Regions from separate parts of the Marinobacter sp. L-13 genome, predicted to be linked through region 2. Evidence: predicted binding sites of a transcription regulator. Region 2 holds the regulator's gene; each other region holds the start of a gene.
What was found. Region 2 encodes sigma-54, which starts transcription at its own class of promoters, with help from an activator protein. Its sites were predicted from a motif close to ANTGGCATNNANNTTGCTNT; they were not measured.

Region 1 (9,987 bases), 180 kb from region 2:
ATGCCCGTGATCCCTCTGCCTCGGTGTTTCTTGAAGTTTTCGCTGGTCGCCGGCCAGAACAGGAACAGATTAACGCTATTGTGAATCTGGTTGCCGGCAGTGTTCCCATGATGAGCAAGGAACACGTAACCGTTGTCGATCAAAACGGCAATCTGTTGACGGGCAAGCAAAGTCAGAGCGGTGCGGATCAGATGGCGGACCAATACGAATACACCGCCAAAGTCGAGGAGCGTCTGACACGTCGGGTTGCCTCTCTCATCGGACCCATCGTGGGTGATGGCCGCTATCGTGCCGAAGTGTCGGCGGATCTCGATTTCTCCTCGGTGGAGCAGGCACAGGAATTGTTCAACCCCGAACAGCAGGCGGTGCGCAGTGAGCGTGAGCTGACCGAACGGCGCACTGCCGGCGCACAGGGCGGCATTCCCGGTGCGCTGGCAAACCAGCCGCCGGCTGATGCTACGGTGCCAGAGCAGGCTGCCGGTGGTGATGGTGAGCAGGCGGCGCCAGCACCGGTCAACGTGCGAAGTGAATCCACGCGGAATTATGAAATGGATCGTACTGTCAGCTACCGACGTCAGGAGCTGGGCAGAGTCAAGCGGGTGACCGTGGCTCTGGCGGTGGACGACATGAAAGTAGTGGATCCACAAACGGGCGAAGTCAGCTACGAGCCCTGGCCGGAGCAGGAGCTGCAGCGGCTCAGCATGCTGGTTCGGGACGCCGTGGGCTATTCAGCTGCCCGGGGTGACAGTGTTACGGTGATGAATACCGCATTTGCGCAGGAAGAATCCGTTGAATTCGAGGCTCCGGCGTTCTGGGAACAGCCCTGGTTCTGGGATCTGATGAAGCAAGTGCTCGCAGGCCTGGTGATTCTGGTGCTCGTGCTGGGGCTGCTGCGCCCAACGCTTAAAAGCCTGTCCAGCGGAGGCCAGCGGGAACGCGGCCTGGATTCCGGCTCCGGCAGTGGCGGTGGTTACGGGGGCCTTGATGACATCGAGGGTGGAGATGAGCTCCGCAAGGCCATGTCCGCCCAGGATGATCTGCTTTTGCCGGGTGCCACAGACGGTTATGATAGGCAGCTGAACGCATTGAAAGGGCTGATTGCCGAAGACCCGGCGCGGGTCGCACAGGTAATGCGCCAGTGGGTGAACGTCGATGACTGAGCAAGCCAATCAACAGGGTGGCGGTGAGCCATCAAAGCCGCAGCGGAAAATTCCGCGTGTGGAGCAGGCTGCGATTCTGCTCATGTCACTGGGCGAAGCGGATGCCGCAGAAATCCTCAAGCACATGGGCCCCAAAGAGGTCCAGCGTGTGGGCGTGGCCATGGCTCAGATGAAGGATGTCAGCAAGGACGAAGTGACCTACGTGATGAACCAGTTTGTTGATGCCGTAGGCGGGCAGACCGGGCTTGGCGTAGGCAATGACGAGTACATCCGGACGATGCTCACCCAGGCGCTCGGCGACGACAAGGCATCCAGCCTGATCGATCGCATCCTGATTGGCGGCAATACCACCGGCCTCGATACTCTCAAGTGGATGGAGCCCCGGGCCGTTGGCGACATCATTCGCTATGAACACCCGCAAATCCAGGCCATTGTTATTTCCTACCTGGATCCGGATCAGGCCGCTGAAATTCTTGGCACCCTGGATGAGAAGGTCCGCCTTGATGTGATGATGCGTGTTGCGTCACTGGAGAGTATCCAGCCCCAGGCCTTGCAGGAACTCAACGATATCCTGGAGAAGCAGTTCTCGGGTGGCGCCGCCTCCCAGACCAGCCGCATTGGCGGGGTCAAGCGCGCAGCGGACATCATGAACTTCATGGATCGGAGCATCGAAGGCAATCTGATGGATTCCATAAAGGATATGGATCCGGACCTTGCCAGCACCATCGAAGACCTGATGTTCGTGTTCGATAACCTAAAGGAAGTGGACGACCGCGGAATCCAGGCGCTGTTGCGGGAAGTGTCCTCGGAAGTGCTGGTGGTGGCCCTCAAGGGCGCCGACGAGGAGGTTCAGAACAAGATCTTCAAGAACATGTCCAAACGCGCTGCGGAATTGCTGCAGGATGATCTTGAGGCCAAGGGGCCGGTCAAGGTCAGCGAAGTTGAATCCGCCCAGAAAGACATTATCACCATTGCACGCCGTATGGCCGAGGCCGGTGAAATCTCCCTCGGCGGTGCCGGCGAAGAAATGATGTGATGAAAGATTCCACCCGTGACGTCAATCGCATTCCCAAGGAACAGCTGACCGCCTATGAACGGTGGGAGCTGCCCCTGCTGGATGCCCGTGGCAATGAAGTAGCGCGGGAAGAGGAGCGCGAGGTCAAGCCCCTCACCGCCGCCGACATTGACGAGATTCGCGAGGCGGCCCGGGAAGACGGCTATAACGAGGGCCGGGAACAGGGTTACCAGGATGGCCTGAAGGCCGGCAAAGAGGAAGGCCACCAGGATGGGCTGGAAACCGGCCTGGCAGAGGGCAGGGAGCAAGGCAAAAGTCAGGGCTACGACGATACCCGCAAGGAAATCGACACCAAGCTTGACCGTCTCGAACATCTACTCGGTGAGTTACTGCTGCCGATCAAGCGCCACGAGGACGAACTTGAAACCTCTCTGGTCAACCTGACCACGGTTCTGGCCCGGGCGGTGGTCTATCGTGAACTGACCATCGACTCCTCCCAGATCCGTCACGTGGTTCGCCGCGCCATGGAGGCGCTACCCTCCACCGCGGAAAACATCCGCATCCATATAAACCCGGAAGACTGTGAAATGGTTCGCGAGGTGACCGCCCGCCTCGAAGCGTCCGCTTCCGTCATTGAAGACGCCAGTATTCTGCCCGGTGGCTGTAAGGTGGAAACCCGTCACAGCCTGGTGGATTTCACGGTTGAGAAACGTTTCCAGCGGGCCGTGCAGAGCATGCTGGACCAGCAGATGAGCGACAGTGAGGGCGGAGAAACCGAGGAACTGGACTCCATGATGGAAGACTTGACCGGTTTCCATCGGGACGTGCTGGATTCCCCGGAGACCGGGGATTCCTCAGACGATCCGAAGCCGGCGCAAAATACAGGTGACGGTGATGACCTCGAGCCTCGCTGATCGCCTCAACCGCTTTCAGGAGTTTCTGGGAAGCGAGCCCGAGCCTGAACTTTCCGGCCGACTGACCCGCATGGTGGGCCTTACCCTCGAATGTGTCGGCTGCCCCATGGTGGTCGGTGACCGCTGTGTCATTTTTGGCCAGAACACCGGTAATGTTGAGGCGGAAGTGGTGGGCTTTGAGGACGACCGGGTGTATCTGATGCCCCTGACAGCAATCGAGGGGCTCAAGCCCGGTGCCAGGGTTGTGCCTCTGTCTGCCGCAAGCCGGGTGCCGGTTGGCCCCCAGCTGCTTGGCCGGGTGGTCGATGGCAGTGGCGAGCCCCTGGACGGAAAAGGCCCCTTGCAGGCCGAAGCCCGCGTGGCGCTCACCGGCGATATTATCAACCCGCTGAACCGCGCCCCGGTGCGGCAGTCGATGGATGTGGGTATTCGGGCGATCAATGCGTTGATGACCGTCGGCCAGGGGCAGCGCCTGGGTCTGTTTGCCGGCAGCGGCGTGGGCAAGAGTATGTTGCTGGGCATGATGACCCGCTTTACCGATGCCGACATCACCGTGGTGGGCCTGATTGGTGAGCGGGGCCGCGAGGTAAAGGAGTTTATCGAAGACATCCTGGGCGAAGAGGGCCTTTCCCGCTCGGTGGTGGTGGCCGCGCCCGCGGACGATTCGCCACTGATGCGGTTGCGCGCCGCCATGCTGACCACCCGGATTGCCGAGTATTACCGGGATCAGGGCAAACGCGTGCTCCTGTTGATGGATTCTCTTACCCGTTACGCCCAGGCCCAGCGGGAAATTGCGCTGGCCGTGGGTGAGCCGCCGGCGACCAAAGGCTACCCGCCCTCGGTATTTGCCAAACTGCCCCAGTTGGTGGAGCGAACCGGCAATGGTCGCCCCGGAGGTGGTTCTATCACGGCGTTCTACACCGTACTGACCGAAGGCGATGACCAGCAGGATCCGATTGCAGACGCTGCCCGGGCGATTCTGGATGGCCACATCGTACTCTCCCGCCGGCTTGCCGAAGAGGGACACTACCCCGCCATTGATGTGGAAGCGTCGATCAGCCGGGTGATGCCGCAGGTAACCGAGACCGAACATTTTTCCAGGGCCCAGCGATTCAAGCAGGTGTACTCACGGTACCAGCAGGCCCGGGATCTGATCTCTGTCGGCGCTTACGTGAAGGGTTCCGATCCCGAGACCGATTTTGCCATCACTCACATCGGTAATATGCGCCAGTTCCTGCAGCAGGGCCTGAATGAGAGTGCACCACTGAAGGAAAGTGTTGACCAGTTGCTGGCGGTGGTGCCAGAGCGTCGATCCCCCGATCGGCGTAAGTCGGCCGTGCCGAATCCGGCAGCTGGCGGCGGAGGTGATGCCTGATGCTGCGTTCCCGGCGTCTGGAAGTGGTTCTTTCCCTGGAGGAGCGCAAGGAGCAGGAAGCCCTGGAGCGAATGGGAGAGGCCAGGAAGCTGGCGGAGCAGCAGCGCGAACAGGTCCAGAACCTGAATCGCTACCAGCAGGAGTACCGGGATCAGATTCGCAACAGCCAACAGGGGATTGTGCAGGTGTCCAGGCTCCAGGCGTGGCAGGCCTTTATTGCGCAACTGGATCAGGTAATCCGGCAGCAACAGACGCAGCTGGAGCAGGCGGAAAAGGTCTTCGAGGCGCGCAAAAAGGAATGGCAGCACGCCTGGGAGCGCCGGCGTGGCATGGAAAAATACATAGAAACCTGCCGCCAGCAGGAGCAGAGGGAGCAGGATCTCCGGGAACAGAAGCTTTCGGATGAGGCCGCGGGGCGGGCTTTTAACCAACGTCGACGCTGAATCTTGCTCCGCATCAAGCAAATACAGATGCAAAATCAGACCACTCAGCTATCCTTACCGGATGTAGGGCTGGTAGTACACGCCGGTCAAATGCTGCTCTTGATAGCCCGGGAGGTTTTGGAATGCCGATCCAGACGCGCCGCGATGATGACGGTCAGACTCTTGTTATCAGGATAGAGGGGCGTTTCGACTTCAGCACCCATCAGGCGTTCCGTGATGCTTACGAGCACGGTGATCCGCACATCCGGAATTACATTGTGGATCTGTCTGACACCACCTACCTCGATAGCTCGGCGCTGGGAATGCTGTTGTTGCTCCGTGATTATGCCGGAGGTGACAGTGCCGGAATCGTCATCGAAAACTGCAATAACGATGTCCGTCGTATCCTTTCAATCTCCAATTTCGAGCAACTTTTCAATATCCGCTGATGCTCGCGGACTGCCGGAGTACTCATGGATGATTCCGTTGCAGAACATAGCCGTCCCCTGAGAATACTGATCGCTGACGATTCAGACAGCGATCGCCTGATCCTCAAAACACTGCTGAAGCGACTGGGGCACGAAGTCCTTGATGTTGCAAACGGACTGGACGCGGTCTCTGTTTTCCAGCGGGAGGCGCCGGATCTGGTGCTGCTGGACGCCCTGATGCCTGTCATGGATGGCATGGAAGCGGCCCGTCAGATCAAGCTCCTGGCTGGCGAACGGCTGGTCCCCCTGATTTTCCTGACCTCCCTGTCTGAAGCCGGTGCCCTGGCCCGATGTCTGGAGGCCGGTGGCGATGACTTCCTGGGAAAGCCCTATAACCGGATCATCATTGAAGCCAAGATCAAGGCTTTCAACCGAATGCGATTGATGCACCGGACCCTCTCGGATCAGCGGGATCTCATTCGTGAGCGCAACCGACAACTTACCGAAGAGCAGGAAATCGCCAAACGGGTCTTCGATAACGTGGCTCATTCCGGCTGCCTGGATGCCTCCAATATTCGTTATCACGCTTCGCCCCTGTCCATTTTCAATGGTGATGTGTTGTTTGCCTCGCCCCGGCCGGCGGGCGGGATGCTGATCTTCATGGGGGATTTCACCGGCCATGGTCTGCCGGCTGCCATCGGCGCCATGCCTGTAGCCGAGATCTTCTACGGCATGGCCAATAAGGGTTTTAACGGCCAGGACGTGTTGCGCGAGATCAACCAGAAACTCAAACGGATTCTGCCGACGGGCATGTTCTGCTGTGGCGCCATGATTGAGGCGGATTTCAAACTTAATCAGTTGCAGATCTGGAACGGCGGTCTGCCGGATGGCTGGCTGATCCGGACCACCGGAGAACTCCTGGCATTGCCATCGCGGCATCTTCCCCTCGGTATCCTTGCACCAGATCAGTTCAATGCCGATTTCGAGAGGGTTGGTGCCGCCCCTGGCGACAGAGTGCTGATGATGACCGACGGCTTTCTGGAATCTGCCGACAGCGCCGGCAACGTGTTCGGTGAGCAGGGCGTTACCGGCACGCTTGACCGGCTGGACGATGGGGACCATCCGTTCGATGCCATGATGTCCGCGGTTCACCGGTTCACCGGCAACTTTGAGGATGGCGATGACCTGACGCTCTGTTGTCTGGAAATGATGGACGAGGCGGGGCTGGCTACCCTGCCAGATCGTGCCGCACCGTCTGCTCTTGCCGGGCCGGCGGAATGGCGCTGCAGCTATGAAATCCGGGAAAGGACCCTCGGAGAGTTCAGTCCCCTGCCTCTGTTGCTTCATATCTGTATGGAGGTGCCGGGTCTTCGACGGAAGAGCGGCGAAATCTATACCCTGCTGGCGGAACTCTACAACAACGCGCTGGAGCACGGTGTTCTGGAACTCCCGTCAGAATGGAAGCACTCACCGGAGGGCTTTGGCCGCTACTACGCGGAGCGCAATCGGCGCCTGGCCAACGTGGAGGGTCACTACATCCGGTTCACACTGCACCATTCCCTGAAACCGGATGGAGGTCGGCTTCGTGTTATCTGTGAGGACAGCGGCCAAGGGTTTGATTTTCACAATCATCCCAGCGTGGCCCCCGGTAATTCCCCAACCATGAGCGGGCGCTATGCAGGGCGGGGCCTGCTGCTGTTGAAACGTCTGGCGGAGACCATCAGGTTTCATGAACAGGGCAATCATGTTGAAATTGTCTACGATTGGCAGTTCGCCCGTACAGCGGAGAATCGAGATGACTGATAAACCACACCTGGACGAGGAGGCACTGGCTGAGCTTCGAGACGTCATGGAGGACGAATTCGAAGTGCTGATACAGACCTATGTTGCAGATTCCCGCGACAGGATTCGGGGATTGCAAGAAGCCCTGAGGGCTGACGATAGTGACGCCTTTGCCAAGACGGCCCATAGCTTCAAGGGCAGTTGTATCAATATTGGCGCCCCACGACTTGGCGATCTCTGCCTGAGGGCGGAAATCGCAGGAAAGGAATCCCGGCTGGACGATGCCTCGGGATTACTGGATGACATCGCCCGGGAATTCGAACAGGTAATCGCAGGCCTGGATGGCTTGATGGTGGGGTGAATCAGGTCTATTCAGGCCGTTTGTCAGGCGAAGCAGGTGTGCGCTGGCATCACAATTGCTTTGTCCTTCGCATTGAGTGGATTAACCGCCCATGCACCGGCCAAGTCCGGCAAGGTGAGGGCGACAATGCGATAAAAGCGGCAAGAGGTTGCCATGGCCCAGATGGTTCTTCCCCAAACCCCCGCGCCCGGGACGCAACAAGATCCCGGCCCGTCAAAATCCGGAGCCAGCCGAGATCCGGCTGACAGGAAAAGCGATTTCGACTCTGTCTCCCAGGCTGAGCAAAAGCGGCTCGATCGCCAGAAGGCGGATCGGGCCGCTGAGGCCAGATCTGCCGATGAATCCCGGGCGGCCCGGGACACACCTTCAGAGACGAAAACGGAAGCAAACGCGAACGCTGATCCAAAGGGTGGCGAAAAAGCCAACGCTGCCACGGATGCTGAATCACAGGACGCGGACTGGGCCGCTGTAGCAGGTGATGGCAAATCAGAGCCGACGGCGCTTCCCCTTACCTTTGTCGAGTTGCAGTCCTGGCTGAATCCAAAAGCCGGAGGTGCCGGTGAGTCCGCCATGTCAGCTACAATGCCGGGAGTCGGCGTCAATGCTGCCAACGGTGTTTCGGGCCAAGCGAATTCCGTTGCCGGATTGTTCAGTGGCCTTCTCACAGGGGCCTCGGGTCAGAAAGCTCAGTCCGGATCCGGCGGTGTTTCCGGCGATGCGACACTGACAGATGTCATGAAGGCCTCAGTGCTCACCGACTCCGGCCGCAATGCGGATTCCGGCTCGTTGATCAATTCTGGCCGCTTCCAGTCCGCCATGGATCTGGTGTCCCAGCAAGCGGCCAATAATGCCAATGGGGCAGCAAAACTGACGGCCGAGAACGCTGCGCCATTACGAGGTTATGCTACGTCCATTGATGTGCCGGTAGGCCATGCAGAGTGGGGCGACAAACTGGTGGGCAAGCTCAGCTGGCTGACTGCCCGTAACATGTCGGTTGCCGAAATCCACCTGACACCACCGGACATGGGCCCCATGGAGGTCAAGGTCCGGGTGCAGAACGAGCAGGCGAGTATTACGGTCCATTCGGCCAATCCCGTGGTCCGTGACCAGCTTGAACTGCATTCCCACCGGCTCAGGGATATGCTGGGTGAGCAGGGAATGTCGTTGGCAGGCTTCGATGTTTCCGATTCGCCTCGCCAGCAGACCGGCGAGCAGGGCACCGGAAACGATAATGGCTCCGGTGGCGGTTCGGCATCGCTGGTCGCTGGCGATCAGGACGATGAAGGCATCAGCTCCGGCAGCCTTGATCTCAGCTGGAAAGGCGAAGTAGACATCTTCGCCTGATACCCTTCGATATTCTCTTCCAATCTCCTTTGCCCATCCTTCCCGGCAACGCTAAACTGCTGTTCTGAACGGGAAGGTTGGGTGTTCTGGCCCGCCCTTTGCATCCAATCCTGAAAAGTCGCGGAAAATTGCTCCCCGTGACGGATTTCTGGCAAAGCGAACATTATGGCTGAAAATAACGAATCTGAAGCGGCTCCTGCCAAGAAGGGAAAACTGAAACTGATCATCATGCTGGTTGTGGTGGTGATCCTGGCCATTGTGCTGTCTGTGGTGGGTACCCTGTGGTTCCTGGGCGGCGGTCTTCCGGGCATGGGGGAGGAAGAGGGTGACGCAACCGAGGTTGCAGAGGAAACCTTTATTCCCAGCAGCTACTACCAGATGGAAAAAGCCATCGTTACCACGGTTCAGGCTGAGGGTCGCCAACGCTACGCCCAGGCTTATCTGGCGCTGGAGTCCACCGATCCACAGGCGCTTGAAGCTGCCAAGCTGCACATGCCTCTCATTCGAAGCCAGCTGGTGACAGTCCTTGGTAGCAGTAACTTCAACGAGCTGCAGACGCCCGAGGGCCGCAGTGGCCTGGCCGAGCGGATGCTAACCACGGTGAATCAGGTTCTGGAGCAGGAAGGCGAGCCCGCCATCAAACGGGTGTTATTCAGAAATTTTGTCGTGCAATAGCGCACGGGCCAAGGTACTTCACGGGCAGGACTACGTATGCAGGACTTGTTGTCACAGGATGAAATCGATGCCCTCCTCCACGGGGTGGATGACGGTGACATTGATACCTATGAAGAGACTGACGATACCGGCATAAAGAACTACGACCTTGCCAGTCAGGACCGCATCGTTCGGGGCCGGATGCCGACCCTGGAGATGATCAACGAGCGCTTTGCCCGTTACACCCGGATCAGCCTGTTCAACCTGATGCGTCGCAACGCCGATGTCTCCACCGGAGGCGTCCAGATCATGAAATTCGGCGAGTATATCCACACCCTGTACGTGCCCACCAGCCTGAACCTGTGCAAAGTCCGCCCGTTGCGCGGCACTTCGCTGTTCGTGCTGGATGCCAAGCTGGTCTTCAAACTGGTGGACAACTTCTTCGGTGGGGAGGGGCGGCACGCCAAGATCGAGGGTCGCGAGTTCACCCCGACCGAGACCCGCATCGTGCAGATGGTTCTGGATCAGGTGT
Region 2 (9,987 bases):
CGGTCCGCGAAGCCTGCGACTTGCTGCTGACGGCCCATGGCAGGCTTGACGCAGCACTTGCCCCCTATCTGGAGCCCGAGGCATGAACTGGCTGCTGGACAGACCCTGGCTGCGAGCACTGGCACTGGCTGCTACCGTGGTGGCAGCCGTATTCCTGCTCTGGCGCAGCGATGAACCCCCTGTGATTGATGACGAGGCAGCGGCCCTACGGGGAGACGCCGAACCAGACGGTTTCGTGGTGAATGGTCAGTACACCTCCTTCGATGAAGCGGGCAATCTCAAGATCCGGTTTTCCAGCCCCCGAATTGAGCAGTTCGAGGAAGGCAACCTGGCCACCATGGAATCTCCCCGGGCCGAGCTGTACGGGGACCAGGAGGCCCTGCCGTGGATTGTCGAGGCCGACAATGGCAGCTTGCTGCAAAACCAGAATCTGGTGTACCTGACGGACAATGTCCGGGTTCAGCGCACGATTGGCGAACGGGACGCCGTCCTGACAACATCAAGCCTGACCCTGGATAACGACCGGGGCATGGTATATACAGACGCGCCCGTAGAAATACGTGATGTTACCGGCATAACCCGGGCCACGGGCATGAAAGCGTGGATAGACGAACGAATTCTGGAACTGAACTCCCAGGTGGAAGGACTCTATGAAACCGGAAACTAACCGATACCGGCGCCTGATGGCTGCCCTGCTAACGGTCGTGATGATCGGCCCGGCGGCTGCATTTGACCTTGATTCTGACACTCCTATCAAGGTCACCGCAGATACCGCCCGCCTGGATGACGGCCAGGGCATTGCCACCTACACCGGCGCTGTGGAACTTGAGCAGGGCAATACCCGCCTGACTGCCGAGCGGGTCGTCCTGTACCGGACCGAGGACGGCCTGAGCCGGATCGAAGCCTCTGGTACGCCCGCTATATACCGTCAACCGGCGCGCGAGGGGGAAGGCGAAACCGATGCCCGTGCCCTGAACATTACCTGGTCTGCCACCGACAGCCAGCTGACCTTTGAACGGGAAGCAGTCATCGAGCAGAATGGCAACCTGTTCCGGGGTGATGTCATTCATTATGATACCGTCGGCCGGGTTGTCACCGCTGAGGGCGGCGCAGACACCGGCGAGGGCAGCGGCCGGGTAGAGATGGTGATTCAGCCACGCAGTACAGACAGACAGGGATCCGATGGCAGTTCTGAGAGCCAGTAACCTGGCAAAGAGTTACAAACAGAAAAAAGTGGTGATCGACGTTTCCCTGGAAATCCGCAGTGGGGAAATTGTCGGGCTGCTTGGTCCCAACGGTGCCGGGAAAACCACCTGCTTCTATATGATCGTTGGGCTGGTTCCTGCCGATCACGGGCGGATAACGATCGACAGCCGGGATATCACCCCCCTGCCCATGCATGGTCGGGCCCGCCAGGGCATCGGCTACCTGCCACAGGAAGCCTCGGTTTTCCGCAAACTGTCTGTGCGCGACAACATCATGGCGATCCTCGAGACGCGGCAGGGCCTGAGCAAGGCAGACCGGCAGAAAAAGCTCGAGGAGCTGCTGGAGGAATTCCACATCACCCATATCCGGGACAGCGTTGGTATGGCCCTGTCCGGTGGTGAGCGGCGACGGGTGGAAATTGCCCGGGCCCTGGCCATGGAGCCGGCTTTCATCCTGCTGGATGAGCCCTTCGCCGGCGTTGACCCTATATCCGTCAGCGACATCAAACACATCATCCGGCACCTTCGGGACAAAGGCATTGGCGTTTTGATCACCGACCACAACGTGCGTGAGACCCTGGACATCTGCGAGAATGCCTACATTGTTTCCGGCGGCCACATCATCGCCTCCGGCAATGCCGACGCCATCCTGGCCAACCAGCAGGTCAAGGAAGTCTATCTCGGCGACGAATTCAGACTCTGACACCCAATGGCTGATTGTTTTGATGATCTGTAGCAAGTAAACTCGGCAAAGAACTTGCTAGGGTAAATTAAAATCACGGCAAGTAACCGGCATATAAAGATTTTTTCACGACTTATGACACAACGCGCTGATGAGTGACGGATCCTGAACCATGGTTATGAAAGCCTCCTTACAGTTAAAGCTGGGTCAAAGCCTGACCATGACGCCCCAGCTGCAACAGGCGATCCGGCTTCTCCAGCTCTCCACTCTCGACCTCCAGCAGGAAATCCAGCAGGCACTGGAATCCAACCCCATGCTGGAGACCTCCGAGGACGATGACCAGACCGACGCAGCCAGCGAAAACGACGAGCGCGAGGCCAACGCCACCGAGTCCGCCGCTGAAGCTGCCCCGGAACCGGCCAGCGACTGGGATGAATCCGAGAACGGCCCGGACTGGTCCTCGGAGAACGAGATTCCTGACAACATTCCGGACGATCTGCCGGTTGATACCGCCTGGGACGACATCTACCAGTCCGCACCAGCGCCGGCAGCCCGCAACGACGACGAAAACGATCACGATTTCGAAACCCGTAATTCCCCGACCGAAACGCTTCAGGATCACCTGGAATGGCAGCTCAATCTGACGCCCCTCAGTGAACGGGACCAGGCCATTGCCCATGCCCTGATGGATGCAGTGGACGAACGGGGCTATATCACCAGCCCGCTGGAGGAAATCCACGCCGGACTGCTGGATGAGAACGATGAAGACCCCCTTGAACTGGATGAAGTGGAAGCCGTGCTTCACCGCCTGCAACACTTTGATCCGCCCGGCGTGTTTGCCCGGGACCTACAGGAATGCCTGCTGATCCAGCTCAACCAGCTGCCGCCGGAAACACCCTGGCTGGCCCAGGCACGCCTTGTAATTACCCATTACATCAACCTGCTGGGCAACCGCGATTACGCCCAGTTGCTGCGCCGCAGCCGCCTGAAAGAAGACCAGTTGCGGGATGTCCTGGCGCTGATCACCGGCCTGAATCCGCGGCCGGGCGATGTCATTGACCGGGCCGAACCCGATTATGTGATTCCGGACGTGATCGTTCGCAAACACAATGGCCGCTGGCGTGTTGAGCTGAATCCTGAAATTGCACCGCGCATCCGGGTCAATGCCAGCTATGCTTCACTTATAAGGCGTGCGGACAGCAGCGCAGACAACACCTACCTGCGCGACCAGTTGCAGGAGGCCAAGTGGTTCATCAAGAGCCTGCAGAGCCGCAATGAGACCTTGCTGAAAGTCGCGACCCGTATTGTCGAGCACCAGCAGGGATTCCTGGATCACGGTGAAGAAGCCATGAAACCGTTGATTCTTTCAGACATCGCCCAGGCGGTAGAGATGCATGAATCGACCATTTCACGGGTAACCACCCAGAAATACATGCATACCCCCCGTGGCATTTTCGAGCTGAAGTACTTCTTCTCCAGCCATGTCAGCACTGACGAGGGTGGAGAATGCTCCTCCACGGCCATACGCGCGATGATCAAGAAGCTGATTGCGGCGGAAACGCCCAAAAAGCCGTTGAGCGACAGCAAAATTGCAGCCATGCTAGGGGAACAGGGTATCAAGGTTGCGCGACGCACCGTTGCCAAGTACCGGGAGGCCATGCACATTCCGCCGTCCAACGAGCGCAAGCGGCTGGTCTGAATACCCGGGGGCCGGGACGCAACACCGTATTCGCCGGCGCATAATGCGCCAGCACCCAGACCGGCTCCCGGGAGCCGGCACGATGACAACAGGAGACGCCTATGCAACTCAATATTTCAGGCCATCACGTAGAACTGACTCCCGCACTGAAGGATTATGTTTCAGAGAAGTTCGAGAAGCTCGAGCGTCACTTTGACCACATCAGTAACTGCCAGGTGACCCTGGAAGTGGAAAAGGTGCGCCAGATTGCGGAAGCCACGTTGCATGTGGTTGGTGGTGAGATTCACGCAAAGGCAGAAAATGAGGATATGTACGCAGCCATCGATGCCCTGATCGACAAGCTTGACCGTCAGATCCTCAAGCACAAGGAAAAGAATGTAGACCGGATGCACGGAAACGGCTCTCGCTAACTGACTGTTTTCATGCAATTCATCTAATCGAGCTGCGACATGAGTAACGTGTCGCAGCCTTTTTTTTAACGGAAACGCAGTCGATCCATGAGCGACACATCCCTGACCATAGAGAACATTCTTGCTCCGGAGCTCACCCTCTGCAGGGTAGCTGCGTCCAGCAAGAAACGGGCCCTGGAGTTTATTGCCGAGCAGATAAACCATCAGGACAACACGCTCAGCGAGACCCAGCTCTTCAACAACCTGATTTCCCGCGAGCGCCTGGGCAGCACCGGCATTGGCCAGGGAATCGCCATTCCCCACTGCCGTCTGGAAGGACTTGATCACGTGGTGGGCGTGCTGATGACGCTGGAAGAAAGCGTCGAATTCGATGCTATCGACAATCAGCCGGTGGATCTGATTTTCGCCCTGATCGTCCCGAAGGAAGCAACGAGCGAACACCTGGAGCTGCTCAGCCAACTGGCTGAAAAGTTCAATGAGCGGTCGTTCTGTGATCGCCTCCGGCAATCCGAGGACGCCAGCACGCTGTACCAGCGCATGACCGCCTCAGGCGGCTGATATTCACTGCAGTGGAGGTAAGGTGGTCATGAAGCTGATTATCGTCAGTGGCAGGTCCGGTTCGGGCAAGAGTACCGCACTTCATGTGCTGGAGGACCTCGGGTTTTATTGCATCGACAATCTTCCTATTGGCCTGCTCTTCCCCCTCACACGGGAAGCCGCCAGCCAGACCAGGCCTGGTCGACTGGGCAAGATGGCCGTCAGTATCGATGCGCGGAACCTTTCCGGCGAGCTGGCCAATTTCGAGGAGATCTACCGGCGCCTCCAGGAAACCGGGGTTACCGTTGAAATCATCTTCCTGGACGCCGACGAGCAGTCGCTTCTGCAGCGTTTTCACGCCACCCGCAGAAAGCATCCGTTGAGTGACGACAGGACCTCTCTCCGGGAAGCCATTACCAGCGAGAAGAAACTGCTGGAGCCCCTCTCCAAGCTTTCCGATCTTTACGTAAATACCACCGGCATGTCCATGTACGAGCTGCGGGACATGGTCAAGCAGCGCGTGGTCGGTCGAAAAGATCAGGAACTGGCTCTCCTGTTTCAGTCATTCGGCTTCAAACACGGCGTGCCGCTGGATTCCGACTACGTTTTCGATGTCCGCTGCCTGCCCAACCCCTACTGGGATACCAGCCTCCGCAAGTATGTCGGGACGGATCAGCCGGTTATCGAGTTTCTGGAAAAAGAACCGGCAAGCCGGAAGATGATCGAGGACCTGAAATCATTTCTGGATACCTGGCTGCCCTCCTTTGCAGACAGTAACCGCAGCTATATGACCATTTCCATTGGCTGTACCGGCGGCCAGCACCGGTCGGTGTATGTGTGCGAGCAGTTGGGTGAGTACTTCCGGCAACGGTACAGCAATGTGCAAGTGCGGCACACCGAGCTGCCACACCTGCAGACCCGGGAAGAGATCTGATCAAGCCATGATTCGCCGCCCCATTACCATCATCAACAAACTGGGCCTGCATGCGCGCGCCACTGCGAAGCTGGTCAACACGGCATCGGAATACGACAGCAGCGTGCGTATCAGCGGCAAAGGCCGGGATGTGGACGCGAAGAACATCATGCAGGTGATGATGCTGGCCGCCAGCAAAGGAACCGATGTGGAGCTCATTGCCGACGGACCGGATGAGGAACAGGCCATCGAAGCATTGGTGGAACTGATTAACGACTATTTCGGTGAGGGTGAGTAAAATAAACACATGACCGATATTCTGGAAAAAAGCCAGGCCCGCCAGCGTCTTCGTTCCCTGAGCGAAGCGCTGGACAGTGGCGCACTGAAGCAGGTTGCCCGCATCCTGAACGGTGGCCTGAGCCCCAGTGATATTGCCCATTTGCTGGAGTCCTCACCGCCCCGGCAGCGGGCCCTGCTGTGGAACCTGGTGGACAAAGACCTCGAAGGCGAGGTTCTCCAGTATCTCAGTGATGATATCCGAGGCTACTTCCTGAGCCAGCTGAACGCTCAGGAACTGGCGGACATCATCGAGGATTTCGAGTCAGACGACCTGGCCGACCTGCTGCAGCAGCTGCCGGATACGGTCATCCAGGAAGTCCTGGAGACCATGGACGAGCAGGACCGGCAACGGGTGGAGGAAGTTCTCTCCTATCCGGAGGACACCGCCGGCGGTCTGATGAACACGGACACCATTACGGTGCGCCCGGACATCAGTATCGATGTTGTGCTCCGCTACCTTCGCAGGCACCGCACCCTGCCACCCATGACCGACAGCCTGATCGTGGTCAGCCGCCGGGACGATTTCATTGGCATGCTGCCCATCACGAAAATGCTGGTCTCCAACCCCGCCTCCACCGTGCGGGAAGTCATGGATACCGACATCGAGCCCATTCCCGTGAGCCTCTCCGACACCAAGGTAGCGACATTGTTTGAACGCTACGACCTGATCTCGGCGCCGGTGGTAAACGAGGAGGGCCGCCTGCTGGGTCGGATCACCATCGATGACGTGGTTGACGTTATCCGGGAGGATGCGGACCACTCACTGATGAGTATGGCGGGTCTGGACGAAGACGAGGACACCTTTGCGCCGGTGTGGAAAACCACCCGTCGCCGTGCCGTCTGGCTGGGCATCAACCTGATTACGGCACTGACCGCCTCCGCCGTCATCGGGCTATTTGAAGACACGATCGCCAAAGTGGTGGCGCTCGCAGTGCTGATGCCAATTGTTGCCAGTATGGGCGGCATTGCTGGTAGTCAGACGCTTACACTGGTGATTCGCGGTATGGCCGTGGGGCAGATCAGCGGCGCCAACGTAGGCTGGCTGCTGAACCGGGAATTTCTGTCAGGGATACTGAACGGCCTGCTCTGGGCCGCCGTGGTGGCGGGTGCAGCCATGCTCTGGTTCCAGGATGTGATGATCGGCGCGATCATTGCTGCCGCGCTGGTGATCAATCTTGTCGCCGCAGCGCTGGTTGGCACGGTTCTGCCACTGTTTCTCAAATCTCGCAATATTGATCCGGCCCTGGCAGGCAGCGTGATTCTCACGACTGTGACCGATGTAGTCGGGTTCATGGCCTTTCTTGGCCTCGCGACGATTTTCTACGCTTAAGCGGATCTCGGATTTATGAAAGACCATCAAGACAACGACGCGCCGGAATACGACGGCCCGAGCAAATCCCAGCTGAAACGGGAAATGCATGCCCTGCAGGATCTGGGCAAGCGGATGCTGGACCTGAGCAACGATCAGCTGGAAACCTTGCCAATCAGCGAGACCCTCCGCGCCGCGATCGAGGAATCCCGCCGTATCCGCCAGAACGAGGCCAAACGACGGCACCTGCAATACATCGGTAAGGTCATCCGACAGGAAGATGATCCTGAAGCCCTGGCGAAAGCCATCGACGCCTTCGATGCCGGTAGCGAAGAACACACCCGCAGACACCACCTGGCGGAACGCTGGCGGGACCGGATGATTGCCGAAGGCGATTCCGTTGTTGGCGAGTTCTTCAGCTACTGCCCCACTGCCGATATGCAGCACCTGCGAAACCTTGCTCGAAACGCCCGAAAAGACGTCGAAAAACAGAAGAACACCGGCCAGGCCCGGAAACTGTTCCGTTATCTCAGGGAGTGCATCGATGACGCCGAGGCCATGTGAGCCGTTGGTTCAACCTTTGAGCCGGCGGTGCTCCCACACCGGCATCCGGGCGCGCAGATTGGCTACCTGATCGGCGTCCAGTTCGGCGGTGACCAGGCCCGGGCCTTCCCCCATTTCCGTCACGATCCGCCCCCAGGGATCACAGATCAGGCTGTGGCCATAGGTGCGACGGCGCTCGCTGTTCTGGCCACCCTGGCCAGGTGCCACTAACCATACCTGGTTCTCGATCGCGCGGGCCCGGATCAGGGGGTACCAGTGGGCATCACCGGTCTGCCAGGTGAAAGCGCTCGGAAGGCAAATCCAGTCGACATCCTGCTCACGCAGCAGCCTGAACAGCTCCGGAAAGCGAAGATCGTAGCAGATCGCCAACCCCAGCTTGCCCGCGGGCGTATCCACGGTCACTATCTGTTCGCCGGGCTCGAAGGTGTCCGATTCACGGTATTGACCATGGGCGTCTTCCACCATGGCATCAAACAGGTGAATCTTGTCGTAACGGGCAACTTCCTCACCCTGGTCATCAAAGACAATGCAGGTTGCCCTGACCCGATCCTCCAGATCTGAGCCGTCCGGTCGTTTGGCCACGGGCATCGATCCGCCAACGATCCAGAGCCCCAGTTTCCGGGCCTGTTCGGCCAGGAAGGTTCTTATGACAGGCTCGGCCCCCGCCTCCTGGCGACCACGATCAATCATCTGACTGGTGGCCAGAACCGCAAAATTCTCAGGCAGTACGGCGACCGAGGCGCCCTGCTCGGCAGCCCGGGCCAGCAGCTGTTCCGCTTCGCGCAGATTGGCGTCAATGTCATGACCGCTGACCATCTGGATGGCTGCGACCCGGTTGGAAACACGCTTGTTCATGACTGCCTCCGATATTGCCAAACAGAAAAGTTATTCGCCGGTGTCAAAAACCCGTTGCAGATTCACTTCCGGCTCGTCCCATGAGCCGGTCACGCTGTAGGTTGCGCTTGTCAGCCTGCTCAAAGGATCGCCCAGAATCTTGTCCAGCACAAACAAGGCGCCGCCGATCGGCGCACCGGCACCCATGAGCAGCGCCGCCAATGGCAGATTCTGAGTCAGGGGCAACACAACCACAAGCCGCATATCCAGCTCCTCGCTGGCCATATTGGTCGTGCCACTGAGTTTGAAGGCGCCGGATGGGCCCACTATTTGCAGTTCGGGATCCATGGTCAGCAAGCCATTGATGATCTGCGCCTTGCCCGAGATCGCGTCGAATGCCACCCCACGCTCATACAGATCGGAAAAGTCGAGCTTCAACCGGCGCCATAGGGTGTCAGAGTTCAGCAGATTGAACACCCGGAACAGTTGCGCCGTGTTGTTTCGCTCCAGGATCACACCCTCATCCAGCCTTAGACTGACCGAGCCACTGAGCTCCGGTATGGAAAGCTCATCCGGACGGCCGGGCCAGTCCAGATCCAGCTCTATGTTGGTCCCCTCGTTAGTGACCGGCATTTCAGTGTCGAGGAGCTCGTTCAGATCCGCGAGCGCACCCCCGCTGATGGAACCTGTAAACCGGCTGGTTTCCCGGTCTCCGACGATGCTCCAGCTCATGTCGCCCAGCAGTGTCAGGGAATTCAGGCGCCCCTCGATGTCATTTACCTGCAACCGAAAAGGTTCGGGGCGGAGCCGGAAGGCCCACTGTCCCAACGATTCGTCGTTCAGTTGCAGTTCCGCAATCGAGACATCGATATCCGGCCAGTTTCCCATATCCAGCGCGCGGAACGCCTCAAGCTGCTCTTCGAGGGTGAGTAATTCCGGCGAATCCTCAGGGGGTGTTTCACTGCGCACGAGCCGTAACACCTGAAAATCGGCCTTCACCGTGTCGCCATTTTGCGGAATTGTCAGTCGGCCTTCGGCGCGTTGCGAGCTGGTGGTCACCACCCACCGGTCACCAAGATCGAGGGCATTGATATCAATATCGTTCAACACCTGCGGGCCAAGGTGCAGGCGGCCAAGACGCAAATCAAACCCGGTCTCTTTCCATAACAGATCGAACGTTGCGCGGTTTTCCCAGTCGCCCGTAATGCCAAGCCCGCCGGCGGCCGAGGGATTGATGGTTGCCCGCAGCGGTGCTGCCTCATCCGCCGTTTTTGACAGTGGCTCCGGCCAGTCAACCGCCAGCCCCTCAAGAGTGGACCGCACGCGGATGCCCGACGTTGAATCCGATCCCACGTCCAGGTCCGCGGTATAGGTAACATTGCCCTGCAAACCAAAACCCGAACTGGTCTCAAGTCCCGCCTGCTCAAACACCCCGGGCACCGGTAGCGTTCCCGACTGCCGGATGGTAAGGGCATTGCCCGCCCGGGACTTGCTG
Region 3 (9,987 bases), on a different contig from region 2:
TGTGGATCTCGCGACCGCTGGCCATGACGGTCAGCCAGCGGCAGGTGTTCTCCAGCTGGCGGACGTTGCCCGGCCAGGGCAGGGTGGTCAGGTATTCTTCCGCTTCTTCACGCAGGATCTTCGGCTCTACGGCCAGCTCTTTTGCGGCCCGTTTCAGGAAGTGCTGCATCAGGCGGGGGATGTCTTCCCGCCGCTCGGCCAGCTTTGGCAGATGCACGCGAATAACGTTCAGGCGGTGGAAGAGGTCTTCACGGAAGGTGCCCGCCTGGACCAGCTTTTCCAGATCCTGGTGCGTTGCCGCGATGATGCGCACATCCACCTTTATCGGGGTGGTGCCACCTACGCGGTAGAACTCGCCATCGGCCAGAACCCGCAATAGTCGGGTCTGGGTGTCCGCGGGCATGTCGCCGATTTCATCGAGGAAAAGGGTGCCGCCGTTGGCCTGTTCAAAACGACCCTGTCGGGCGGCGCCGGCACCGGTAAAGGCGCCTTTTTCGTGGCCAAACAGTTCGGATTCAATCAGGTCCTTTGGAATAGCGGCCATGTTCAGGGCAATGAACGGGTGGTTGGCCCTGGGGCTGTGGTTATGCAGTGCCTGAGCCACCAGCTCCTTGCCTGTGCCGCTCTCGCCGTTGATCAGCACGGTAATATTGGAGTGGGACAGCCTGCCAATGGCGCGGAAAACTTCCTGCATGGCCGGTGCTTCACCAATAATTTCGGCGTTTCGCTGGGCCATCTCGGCCTGAGGCTCACCACTGGCCCGCTTCTCGTGGCTATGGGCCACAGCGCGTTTGACCAGCGCCACGGCGTCATCCACATCGAAGGGCTTGGGAAGGTATTCAAACGCGCCGGTCTGGTAGCTGGTCACCGCGCTCTCGAGGTCCGAGTGGGCGGTCATTATGATCACGGGCACGTCCGGGTGAACGTCCACAATCTGGGAAAGCAGGGTGATGCCGTCAACGCCGGGCATGCGGATATCGCTGACGATGGCATCCGGCTGTTCGTGCTCCAGCCGCATCATGATGCTTTCACCACTGTCAAAAACTCGGGGCTGCATACCGGCCTGGTTAAGGGCGCGCTCCAGCACCCAGCGAATACTGCGGTCGTCGTCTATGATCCAGACGTTCGCCGGTTGGCTCATGGGGTGTCCTCCAGAGGCAGGAAGATGATGAAGTCGGTTCGGCCTGGTTCGCTTTTGCATTCAACCAGTCCGCGGTGTTGACCGATGATGCTCTGGGTGATGGAAAGCCCCAGACCGGTGCCACTGGCACGGCCACTGATCATCGGATAGAAAATGTTCTGCACCAGCTCCGGCGGAATTCCGGGTCCGTTGTCGATCACGTCGACCCGACACACCAGTTTGTGGCGGCGGTTGCCAATGGTGAACTGACGCAGGGTGCGGGTGCGGAAGGTAATAGTCGGCGGTTCCTCGGAACTATGCCCCGCCTGGTTTTCGAAGGCCGCTTCCATTGCGTTCCGGGCGATGTTTAGAAACGCCTGGATCAGTTGTTCCTTGTCACCCTTGAACTCCGGAATGCTGGGGTCGTAATCCCGTTTGAAATTCAGTCGCCCTTTGCTCTCAGCCTCGAGCAGTGTGCCAACTCTTTCCAGTATTTCATGGATGTTGGTCGGCGCCAGCTTCAGTGCCTTGTTGGGGCCCAGCATCCGGTCAACAAGGCTTCTGAGGCGGTCTGCCTCGTCAATGATGACCCGAGTGTATTCCCGCTGGTCTTCACTGCTGAGTTCACGATCAAGCAGCTGGGCCGCGCCACGGATGCCGCCCAGCGGATTCTTGATCTCGTGGGCCATGCCCCGCACCAGGATACGGGTGGTCTCCTGCTGGGAGATGATGTCTTCCTCACGGCTGATCCGCATCAGCCTGTCCCTGGGCTGGATTTCGATCAGCAGTTCCGTCGGCTCCAGGCTGATAGGCGTTACGGAATAATCCACAGTGAGTCGGGAGCCGCTGGCGAGCAGAAACTCGGCTTCGCGGCGAGTGTAGGATTGCCCGTTACGGACGGCGGCAAACAGGGTTTTCAGGGCGTCTTCGGACTCGACCAGAATGTCCTGGAAGGGCTGGCCCTGGCTTCGGGTCATGCTGGTTTCGAACAGGCTTTCGGCGGCCGGATTAAGATACTGAATGCTCAGATTATCCTCGAGCACCAGGACGGCCGTAGTCAGGCTGTCGAGAATGCTCTTGTATCCGTTTTGCTGGGCCGAAGGCAATGCCATGCGTGAATCCCGTTGGTTCGACAAAGTGTGACCTCCGGAGTTTTGCAAAAAGCGAACCACTTTAGCCAGGTTCACAAATGAATGAGCAAAGTGCGGGCAAAAGGGGACATTGGCGCGGAAAAGTGCCGTAAGCTGGTGCAAATGGAAAGAAAGCCTCTGATCAGTCCGGAAAATGCGCCCCGTTGCTGATCAGAGTATGGCTGCTTTTTGGTGCGATCGCACCAAAATGGTGCGGATATGTGGGCGGCTTGGCTAGTTCAGAGCGGAAGGACGGTGAACCGTGAAGGTAATCGGTGAGCCGGTTTTTACCTGAACCCCGTTTTCATCCACGATATGGACCCGGGCTTCATGGGTTCCACGAAACACGTTGTTGACGGTGATTGAGCCGGAGGTGCTTTGCCCGACAGGCTGCCCGTCCAGGGTCACTTCGTATTTGTGGCCGGGCTGGAGGCCGGGGGTGCTGCGCACCTCGAACTGGACATCGCCGCTGCCACTGTAGAACGCCTGGTTGTTATCCGGATAGGCGAAGGACAGACTTTCGTAGGCAGCGCCTTCCCGCTGAACTTCTTCACGAAGCTTTTCGGTTTCCTGCACAGCCTCTGGCTTGGGCAGGGTGATCGTCGTGACCGGCTTGACCTCTACCGCTTCAGCGCCTTCGCTGGGCTCGTCAGAATAGGTGACGTTGCCGTAGGCATCAACGTTGCGATAAACCTCGGCCGAGACCGGAATCGCCAGAAAAAACAGAAGGCCGGTAACCAATCCAGACTTTGGATTCATAAGCTCACCTGTTATTGGGTTTCCCCGATTATCGGTGGCGCCCGGGGTCTTTTCAACGTCTGCAGCCCCGGATGTTGGTTACATATCGTTAAGGGCTGCAGGCACTGTGCTTTTGCTCAAAAAAAAGCCCCGCACGAGGGCGGGGCTTGTCTGCTTTCTCTCTAAAGAGAGATATTAGCAGGAGTAGTACAGATCGAACTCGACCGGGTGAGTGGTCATGTTCAGCTTCTCGACTTCACCGCGCTTCAGATCCACGTAGCCCGCGATCATGTCCTCGGTGAATACGCCGCCACGGGTCAGGAACTCGTGGTCCGCTTCCAGGCAGTCCAGGGCTTCAGACAGGGTTTCGGCAACCTTCGGAATGCTCAGCGCCTCTTCCTTCGGCAGGTCGTACAGATCCTTGTCCATGGCATCGCCAGGGTGGATCTTGTTCTGGATGCCGTCCAGGCCGGCCATCATCAGCGCCGCGAACGCCAGGTACGGGTTGGCCGCCGGGTCAGGGAAGCGAACTTCGATACGACGCGCCTTCGGGCTGTTCACGTACGGGATACGGATGGAGGCCGAACGGTTGCGGGCGGAGTAGGCCAGCATAACCGGTGCTTCGTAGCCCGGAACCAGGCGCTTGTAGCTGTTGGTTGCCGGGTTGGTGAAGGCGTTGATGGCCTTGGCGTGCTTGATAACACCACCAACATAGTACAGTGCCGCTTCGCTCAGGCCGGCATAGCTGTCGCCTGCGAACAGGTTCTTGCCGTCTTTGCTCAGGGACATGTGTACGTGCATGCCGGAACCGTTGTCACCAACCACCGGCTTGGGCATGAAGGTGGCGGTTTTGCCGTAGGCGTGGGCCACGTTGTGTACGCAGTACTTGAGAATCTGTACTTCGTCAGCCTTGCGGGTCAGGGTGTTGGCGCCAACGCCGATTTCACACTGGCCGGCAGTACCGACTTCGTGGTGGTGTACTTCAATTTCCAGGCCCATGGATTCCATGGCGGCACACATGGCGCCACGCAGGTCGTGCAGGCTGTCCACCGGCGGAACCGGGAAGTAGCCGCCTTTAACGCCCGGGCGGTGACCGATGTTGTTGCGGTCGAAATCTTCGCCGGATACCCAGGCGGCTTCCTCAGAGTGGATATGGTAAGAAGCGCCCTGCATGTCTACATTCCACTTCACGGAATCAAACACGAAGAACTCCGGCTCCGGGCCGAACAGCGCGCCATCGGCGATGCCGGTGGACTTCAGGTATTCCTCGGCACGGCGAGCAACGGAACGCGGGTCACGCTCATAACCCTGCATGGTAGAAGGCTCTACGATGTTGCAGGTGATGTTGACAGTGGTTTCTTCGGTGAAGGGATCAAGAACGGAGGTTTCGTCGTCCGGCATCAGGATCATGTCGGATTCGTTGATGCCTTTCCAGCCCGCGATTGAGGAGCCGTCAAACATCTTGCCGTCTGCGAAAAAGTCTTCATCCACTTCGGTGGCAGGCAGTGTAACGTGCTGCTCTTTACCGCGGCTGTCGGTGAAGCGCAGGTCAACCCATTTGACTTCGTGTTCTTTGATCAAATCAACTGTCTTGGACATTGTGCATGCTCCGTAAGTTATACCGCACAGGCGGCTGTATTCATGTTCGTGGTGCCGGATCGCCCGGATAAACGGGTTCCGATCTGTTTCTCAGGTTCGCGCAGCTTAGCAAATGCCGTTGCGTCTTACCTGCAAATTTCGGCTGATTTCGATAAAGCAAGGCGCTTGCCAATTTTTAGGGCATGCTCCAGAACAGCGCAACTGCAAGGGTTTGGGGCATGTTCACGAGAAATTAGTAGCTCTGGGCTGGTCGCTTGCACTTAATTGGTGCACCGCGTTGGTGCATTTATTGGCTATGCGCCCTAAATGAGTGCGAGTGCTTAGTGTAGAGAATAGGCGTTTTTCTTCATATTAACGACACAGACTTTTCGCTATAATGCGCGCCGCTTCATTTTTTACCCTGTCATTTCCAGATCCCGGATCGGAAAGCACCGTGCAGGGTGCCGGGCAGCCAGCTCCGGTGAATGAGTTCATTTTACGGATTTGAGACGGCATGTGCTGGGATTCCCCCTGCGAACGACCTTCTCAGGTCATTGAGTGCATGCCGCAGGAATATTTTTGTGATTGAAAAACTTCGTAATATCGCCATTATCGCCCACGTTGACCATGGTAAAACCACGCTTGTCGACAAGCTTCTTCGCCAGTCCGGTACGCTGGATCGGAAAGAACTCGAGAACGAGCGGGTCATGGATTCCAATGACCAGGAAAAAGAGCGGGGTATTACCATTCTGGCGAAAAACACCGCCCTGAAATGGAATGGCTACGACATCAATATTGTCGACACCCCGGGCCACGCTGATTTCGGCGGTGAGGTTGAGCGCGTAATGAGCATGGTTGATTGCGTGTTGCTGGTGGTTGATTCCATCGACGGCCCCATGCCCCAGACCCGTTTTGTTACCCAGAAGGCATTTGCTGCGGGCCTCCGGCCGATTGTGGTAGTTAACAAGATCGACCGCCCCGGTGCGCGTCCTGACTGGGTGGTTGATCAGGTATTCGACCTGTTCGACAACCTGGGAGCCACCGACGAGCAGCTGGACTTCCCGATTGTGTTTGCCAGTGCGCTGAACGGCATTGCCGGAATGGATCACGAAAAACTGGATGACAACATGGATGCCGTGTTCCAGGCGATTGTTGACCACGTGCCGGCGCCGAACGTGGATCCGGACGGGCCGTTCCAGATGCAGATCTCCCAGCTGGATTACAACAGCTTCCTGGGCGTAATCGGCATTGGTCGTATCACGCGCGGCAAGGTCAAGACCAATTCGCCTGTCACCGCCATTGGCGCCAACGGTAAAAAGCGTAACGGTCGTATCCTGAAGATTATGGGGCATTCCGGTCTTCAGCGCGTTGAAGTCGACGAAGCCCAGGCTGGCGATATTGTCTGTGTCAGCGGCATGGACGAGCTGCTCATTTCCGACACGCTTTGTGATCAGGCGAACGTAGAGGCGCTGCCGGCGCTGACGGTGGATGAGCCGACTGTATCCATGACTTTCCAGGTGAACGATTCGCCGTTCGCTGGCAAGGAAGGCAAGTACGTCACCAGCCGGAACATCAAGGAGCGCCTCGAGAAGGAACTGCTGCACAACGTGGCGTTGCGCGTTGAAGAAGGCGAGTCGGCGGACAAGTTCAAGGTGTCTGGTCGTGGTGAGCTGCACCTGTCGGTACTGATCGAGAACATGCGCCGCGAGAATTTTGAGCTGGCCGTTGGTCGCCCGGAAGTGGTTATCAAGGAAGTGGATGGCGTAAAACAGGAGCCGTACGAAAGCGTTATCGTCGACATCGAGGAGCAGCACCAGGGCCCGATCATGGAACAGATGGGCCTGCGTAAGGGCGATCTGACCAACATGGTGCCGGATGGTAAAGGGCGCATGCGTCTTGAATACACCATTCCTGCTCGCGGCCTGATCGGTTTCCGGAACACCTTCCTGACCATGACATCAGGTACTGGCATCCTGACCTCGACCTTCAGCCACTACGGCCCGATCAAGGTTGGCGATGTAACCAGCCGCCAGAACGGCGTCATCGTGTCCATGGCCACAGGTACCGCCCTGACATACTCACTGGAAACCCTGCAGAGCCGCGGCAAGCTGTTCCTGGATCCGGGCCAGGAGATCTATGAGGGGCAGCTGTGTGGTATTCACAGCCGGGACAATGACCTGGTGGTTAACCCGACGAAGGGCAAGAAGCTCGACAACATGCGTGCCTCCGGCAAGGACGAAGTCATCGGCCTGGTGCCGCCCATCAAGTTCACCCTTGAGCAGGCGCTGGAGTTCATTGACGACGACGAGCTGGTTGAAGTGACGCCGAAGTCCGTCCGGCTGCGGAAGAAGCTTCTGACCGAAAACGAGCGCAAGCGCGCCGGCAAGAAGTAACGTCAGTAAGGGGTCAGATGAACGCTTTCATCTGACCCCGATTTCATTTGCCCCCACTCTATGCCCCTTTCTTTTCGCTTAAGCTAAACTCCCGGTAAATCCTGTAAACGGAGCGTTCCATGCTCACCCTATACCCGGAAATCAAACCCAACGCCCAGCACCGCATTGCGGTTGATCCGCCTCATGAGCTCTACGTTGAAGAAAGTGGGAATCCTGACGGGATACCGGTTCTCGTCGTTCATGGTGGTCCAGGTGGCGGCTGTGAAGACTATCACCGACGTTTCTTCGACGCTGAACGATTCCGGATCATCCTGATGGATCAACGCGGTGCCGGGCGATCTACCCCGCTGGCAGAGCTTGAGGGCAACAGCACGGACAAGCTGGTTGCGGATATGGAAACGGTGCGTTCGTTTCTTGGCATCGACAAGTGGCTTCTGTTCGGCGGAAGTTGGGGATCAACGCTGAGCCTGGTCTACGCCCAAACGCACCCGGAGCGAGTCTCCGGGCTTGTGCTGCGAGGTATCTTCCTTTGCCGTCCCCGGGATATTCACTGGTTTTACCAGGACGGTGCCAGCCGGGTTTTCCCGGACTACTGGGAGGACTTTGAAGCTCAGATTCCGGAAGCTGAACGGGATAATTTGGTCGCAGCCTATTACCGCAAACTGACCAGCACCAATGAACTGGAGCAGATCCAGGCTGCCAAGGCCTGGTCGATCTGGGAGGGCCGGTGCGCGACGTTGCACCCGAACCCCAGGGTGATAGAGCACTTTGGCCATCCCCATGTCGCCATCGCTCTCGCTCGTATCGAATGCCATTATTTCATGAATTCTTCTTTTCTTGAGCCAGACCAGATTCTGCGTGATGCCCACCGCCTGGCGGACATTCCCGGAATAATCGTCCACGGCAGATACGATATGGTCTGCCCTCTGGAGAATGCGCTGGCACTCAGCAAGGCCTGGCCGGAAGCGGAATTCCAGATCATTCGCGACGCCGGCCACTCGGCTTCCGAGCCGGCGATTGTTGATGCCCTCATTCGCGGTGTTGAGTCCGTTGTCGCGAAAACTGAAAAAAGTGCTGGCTGAATCCCGTTTTCAGGGTTGCGGCCCGTAATGGCCACGGATACACTCTTGCCCGACCTTAATGTTCGCCTGTTCAAACGTCCTCAAGGCAGTGAATGAAAGGATTGATCCAGCGAGTGTCGCAAGCCAGTGTTACCGTGGACGGTGAGCAGATAGCCTCGATCGACACAGGCCTTTTGCTGTTGCTGGGTGTGGAAAAGGGAGATAGCGAGCACGAGGCAAGGGAACTTTGCCGAAAAATCCTCACTTACCGTGTGTTTCCCGATGAGGCTGGCCGGATGAATCGTAGCCTGCTGGATATCGGTGGTTCCCTTCTTGTTGTTCCCCAGTTTACTTTGGCGGCGGATACGTCCTCCGGAACCAGGCCGGGCTTCTCTCTTGCAGCGGGGCCGGATGCCGCCAACACGCTGTATGAACGGTTTGTGGTAGAAGCACGTTCCGGTTTGGGGCCGGAAAAGGTGGGTGAGGGCAGATTTGGCGCAGATATGAAGGTCGGGTTGGTGAATGACGGGCCCGTCACGTTCATGCTCGAGACTCGATAACAGAGTGTATAAGTGTTTGCACTATTGTAGTGCGCGGGTGGTCATGCCGGCCTTTAATGGTGCGGAAATGTCCTCGGAGTCGTTGCGATCCAAGGGTTTTTTCAGTCTAAGTTTTGTTGATAAGGGGTTTGTTAAAATCTGGCCTCGGATTTGATATGCAACTGTAACGCAGCTCACGAGCACAAAATTGCATAAATGATTGCGTTTCTGGTGCCAAAAGAGCTAAAAACGCACTGCAGTTAATTTGCAAAATGAGAATGATTGTATTAAAGCATTTTCATCATCCAGAACTTTAAGAAAGTTCGATAAGTGAGTGATCTGTATAGATCTGGAATCTGCCAGATTTATTCGAAAAAGAAGAAAAGTTACTCCTTTGTCATAAAACTAACATAGGGTGATGCAGAATCGGCCTCATCCAGCCTGACTGGTGAAGCCTTACAAAATCGGGATAAGAACCCGTCGCTAAAACCTGAGTTAACTCAAAAAGGAAGGCGCAACATGAAAAAAACGCTCCTCGCATCTGCTATCGCAGTCGCAACGTTCTCTGGCTCCGCGCTGGCCCAGGAAACTATGTCTGCTTCCGAGCTGGCAGCCAAAATGGATTCCATGCCGACCGTGTAAGGTAACATCCAGTACGTTCTGTACCATGACAGCGTCAAAGGCGGAAGCTCTGAAGTTGAGCACGCTGACAACGGTTCCACCATCGGTGTTTAGCACGACCACGAATTCGCCCCTGGCTGACGACGCCAACGACACTGAAACTTCTACCGTAACCTTCCAGGCTCTGCACAACCTGTCTGACCACATGTATGTGTACTTCGAAGGCTACCTCGGTGGCGGTGACGACGGTGTATACGGCGTTGCTGACGAAAGCGAGCGTTCTATCGCTTCCGTTGGTGGTGTTTACTACTTCTGATCAGCCAATCGGCTAATCCTGTAGTATGAAAACCGGCGACCTCAGGGTCGCCGGTTTTTTTGCGTTTATGAATCCCGAAAAATAAGGCATTGGCATGGCAACCGAACTGGAAATCAAGCTCAGTGTTTCTGAGGCCGCACAGGCACAGGCTTTAAAGTGGCTTTCCTCACTTCCTGAAGTCCGAGCTGGAAAAACCAAATCCCTGATCAATCACTATTTCGACACGCCCAATGCCGATCTGAATCGAGCCAAAGCTGCGCTGAGGGTTCGCAAAGCAGGTGATGACTATATCCAGACCCTGAAAACCCGGGGCGAATTCGTTGATGGCGCCCACCGACGCGAGGAGTGGGAGTGGCCTGTATCCAGTCCTGAACTGGCTTTGTCGTTACTGGAAGACACACCGCTGAATGCCGGGTTGGACCTCAGCCGGCTCCAGATTGTGTTTGAAACCAACTTTCAGCGCCAGGTGCTCTGGCTGGAAGAAGGGCAGA

Region 1: AC13DD_RS10925 (flagellar hook-length control protein FliK) is a predicted target of sigma-54. The motif match lies at 7,500-7,519, and genes of this name have one in related genera.
Region 3: glnA (glutamate--ammonia ligase) is a predicted target of sigma-54. The motif match lies at 4,741-4,760, and genes of this name have one in related genera.

The regions. Positions count from the first base shown of each region.
Region 1 covers NZ_JBSXNQ010000055.1:60,967-70,953, reverse strand. Annotated here, with positions in the region: gene fliF (flagellar basal-body MS-ring/collar protein FliF) at 1-1,160, shown strand, start outside; gene fliG (flagellar motor switch protein FliG) at 1,153-2,196, shown strand; gene AC13DD_RS10955 (flagellar assembly protein FliH) at 2,196-3,089, shown strand; gene fliI (flagellar protein export ATPase FliI) at 3,070-4,464, shown strand; gene fliJ (flagellar export protein FliJ) at 4,464-4,907, shown strand; gene AC13DD_RS10940 (STAS domain-containing protein) at 5,030-5,335, shown strand; gene AC13DD_RS10935 (PP2C family protein-serine/threonine phosphatase) at 5,360-7,117, shown strand; gene AC13DD_RS10930 (Hpt domain-containing protein) at 7,110-7,457, shown strand; gene AC13DD_RS10925 (flagellar hook-length control protein FliK) at 7,611-8,801, shown strand; gene AC13DD_RS10920 (flagellar basal body-associated FliL family protein) at 8,967-9,476, shown strand; gene fliM (flagellar motor switch protein FliM) at 9,513-9,987, shown strand, end outside.
Region 2 covers NZ_JBSXNQ010000055.1:240,990-250,976, forward strand. Annotated here, with positions in the region: gene AC13DD_RS11780 (KdsC family phosphatase) at 1-86, shown strand, start outside; gene lptC (LPS export ABC transporter periplasmic protein LptC) at 83-667, shown strand; gene lptA (lipopolysaccharide transport periplasmic protein LptA) at 651-1,205, shown strand; gene lptB (LPS export ABC transporter ATP-binding protein) at 1,183-1,908, shown strand; gene AC13DD_RS11800 (RNA polymerase factor sigma-54) at 2,060-3,586, shown strand; gene hpf (ribosome hibernation promoting factor) at 3,688-3,996, shown strand; gene ptsN (PTS IIA-like nitrogen regulatory protein PtsN) at 4,084-4,554, shown strand; gene rapZ (RNase adapter RapZ) at 4,583-5,467, shown strand; gene AC13DD_RS11820 (HPr family phosphocarrier protein) at 5,475-5,744, shown strand; gene mgtE (magnesium transporter) at 5,754-7,115, shown strand; gene yjgA (ribosome biogenesis factor YjgA) at 7,131-7,658, shown strand; gene AC13DD_RS11835 (carbon-nitrogen hydrolase family protein) at 7,668-8,513, opposite strand; gene AC13DD_RS11840 (YhdP family phospholipid transporter) at 8,544-9,987, opposite strand, start outside.
Region 3 covers NZ_JBSXNQ010000038.1:45,486-55,472, reverse strand. Annotated here, with positions in the region: gene ntrC (nitrogen regulation protein NR(I)) at 1-1,141, opposite strand, end outside; gene glnL (nitrogen regulation protein NR(II)) at 1,138-2,232, opposite strand; gene AC13DD_RS03900 (DUF4124 domain-containing protein) at 2,485-3,009, opposite strand; gene glnA (glutamate--ammonia ligase) at 3,184-4,587, opposite strand; gene typA (translational GTPase TypA) at 5,148-6,959, shown strand; gene pip (prolyl aminopeptidase) at 7,079-8,041, shown strand; gene dtd (D-aminoacyl-tRNA deacylase) at 8,134-8,580, shown strand; gene AC13DD_RS03875 (hypothetical protein) at 9,079-9,201, shown strand; gene AC13DD_RS03870 (hypothetical protein) at 9,227-9,496, shown strand; gene AC13DD_RS03865 (CYTH domain-containing protein) at 9,591-9,987, shown strand, end outside.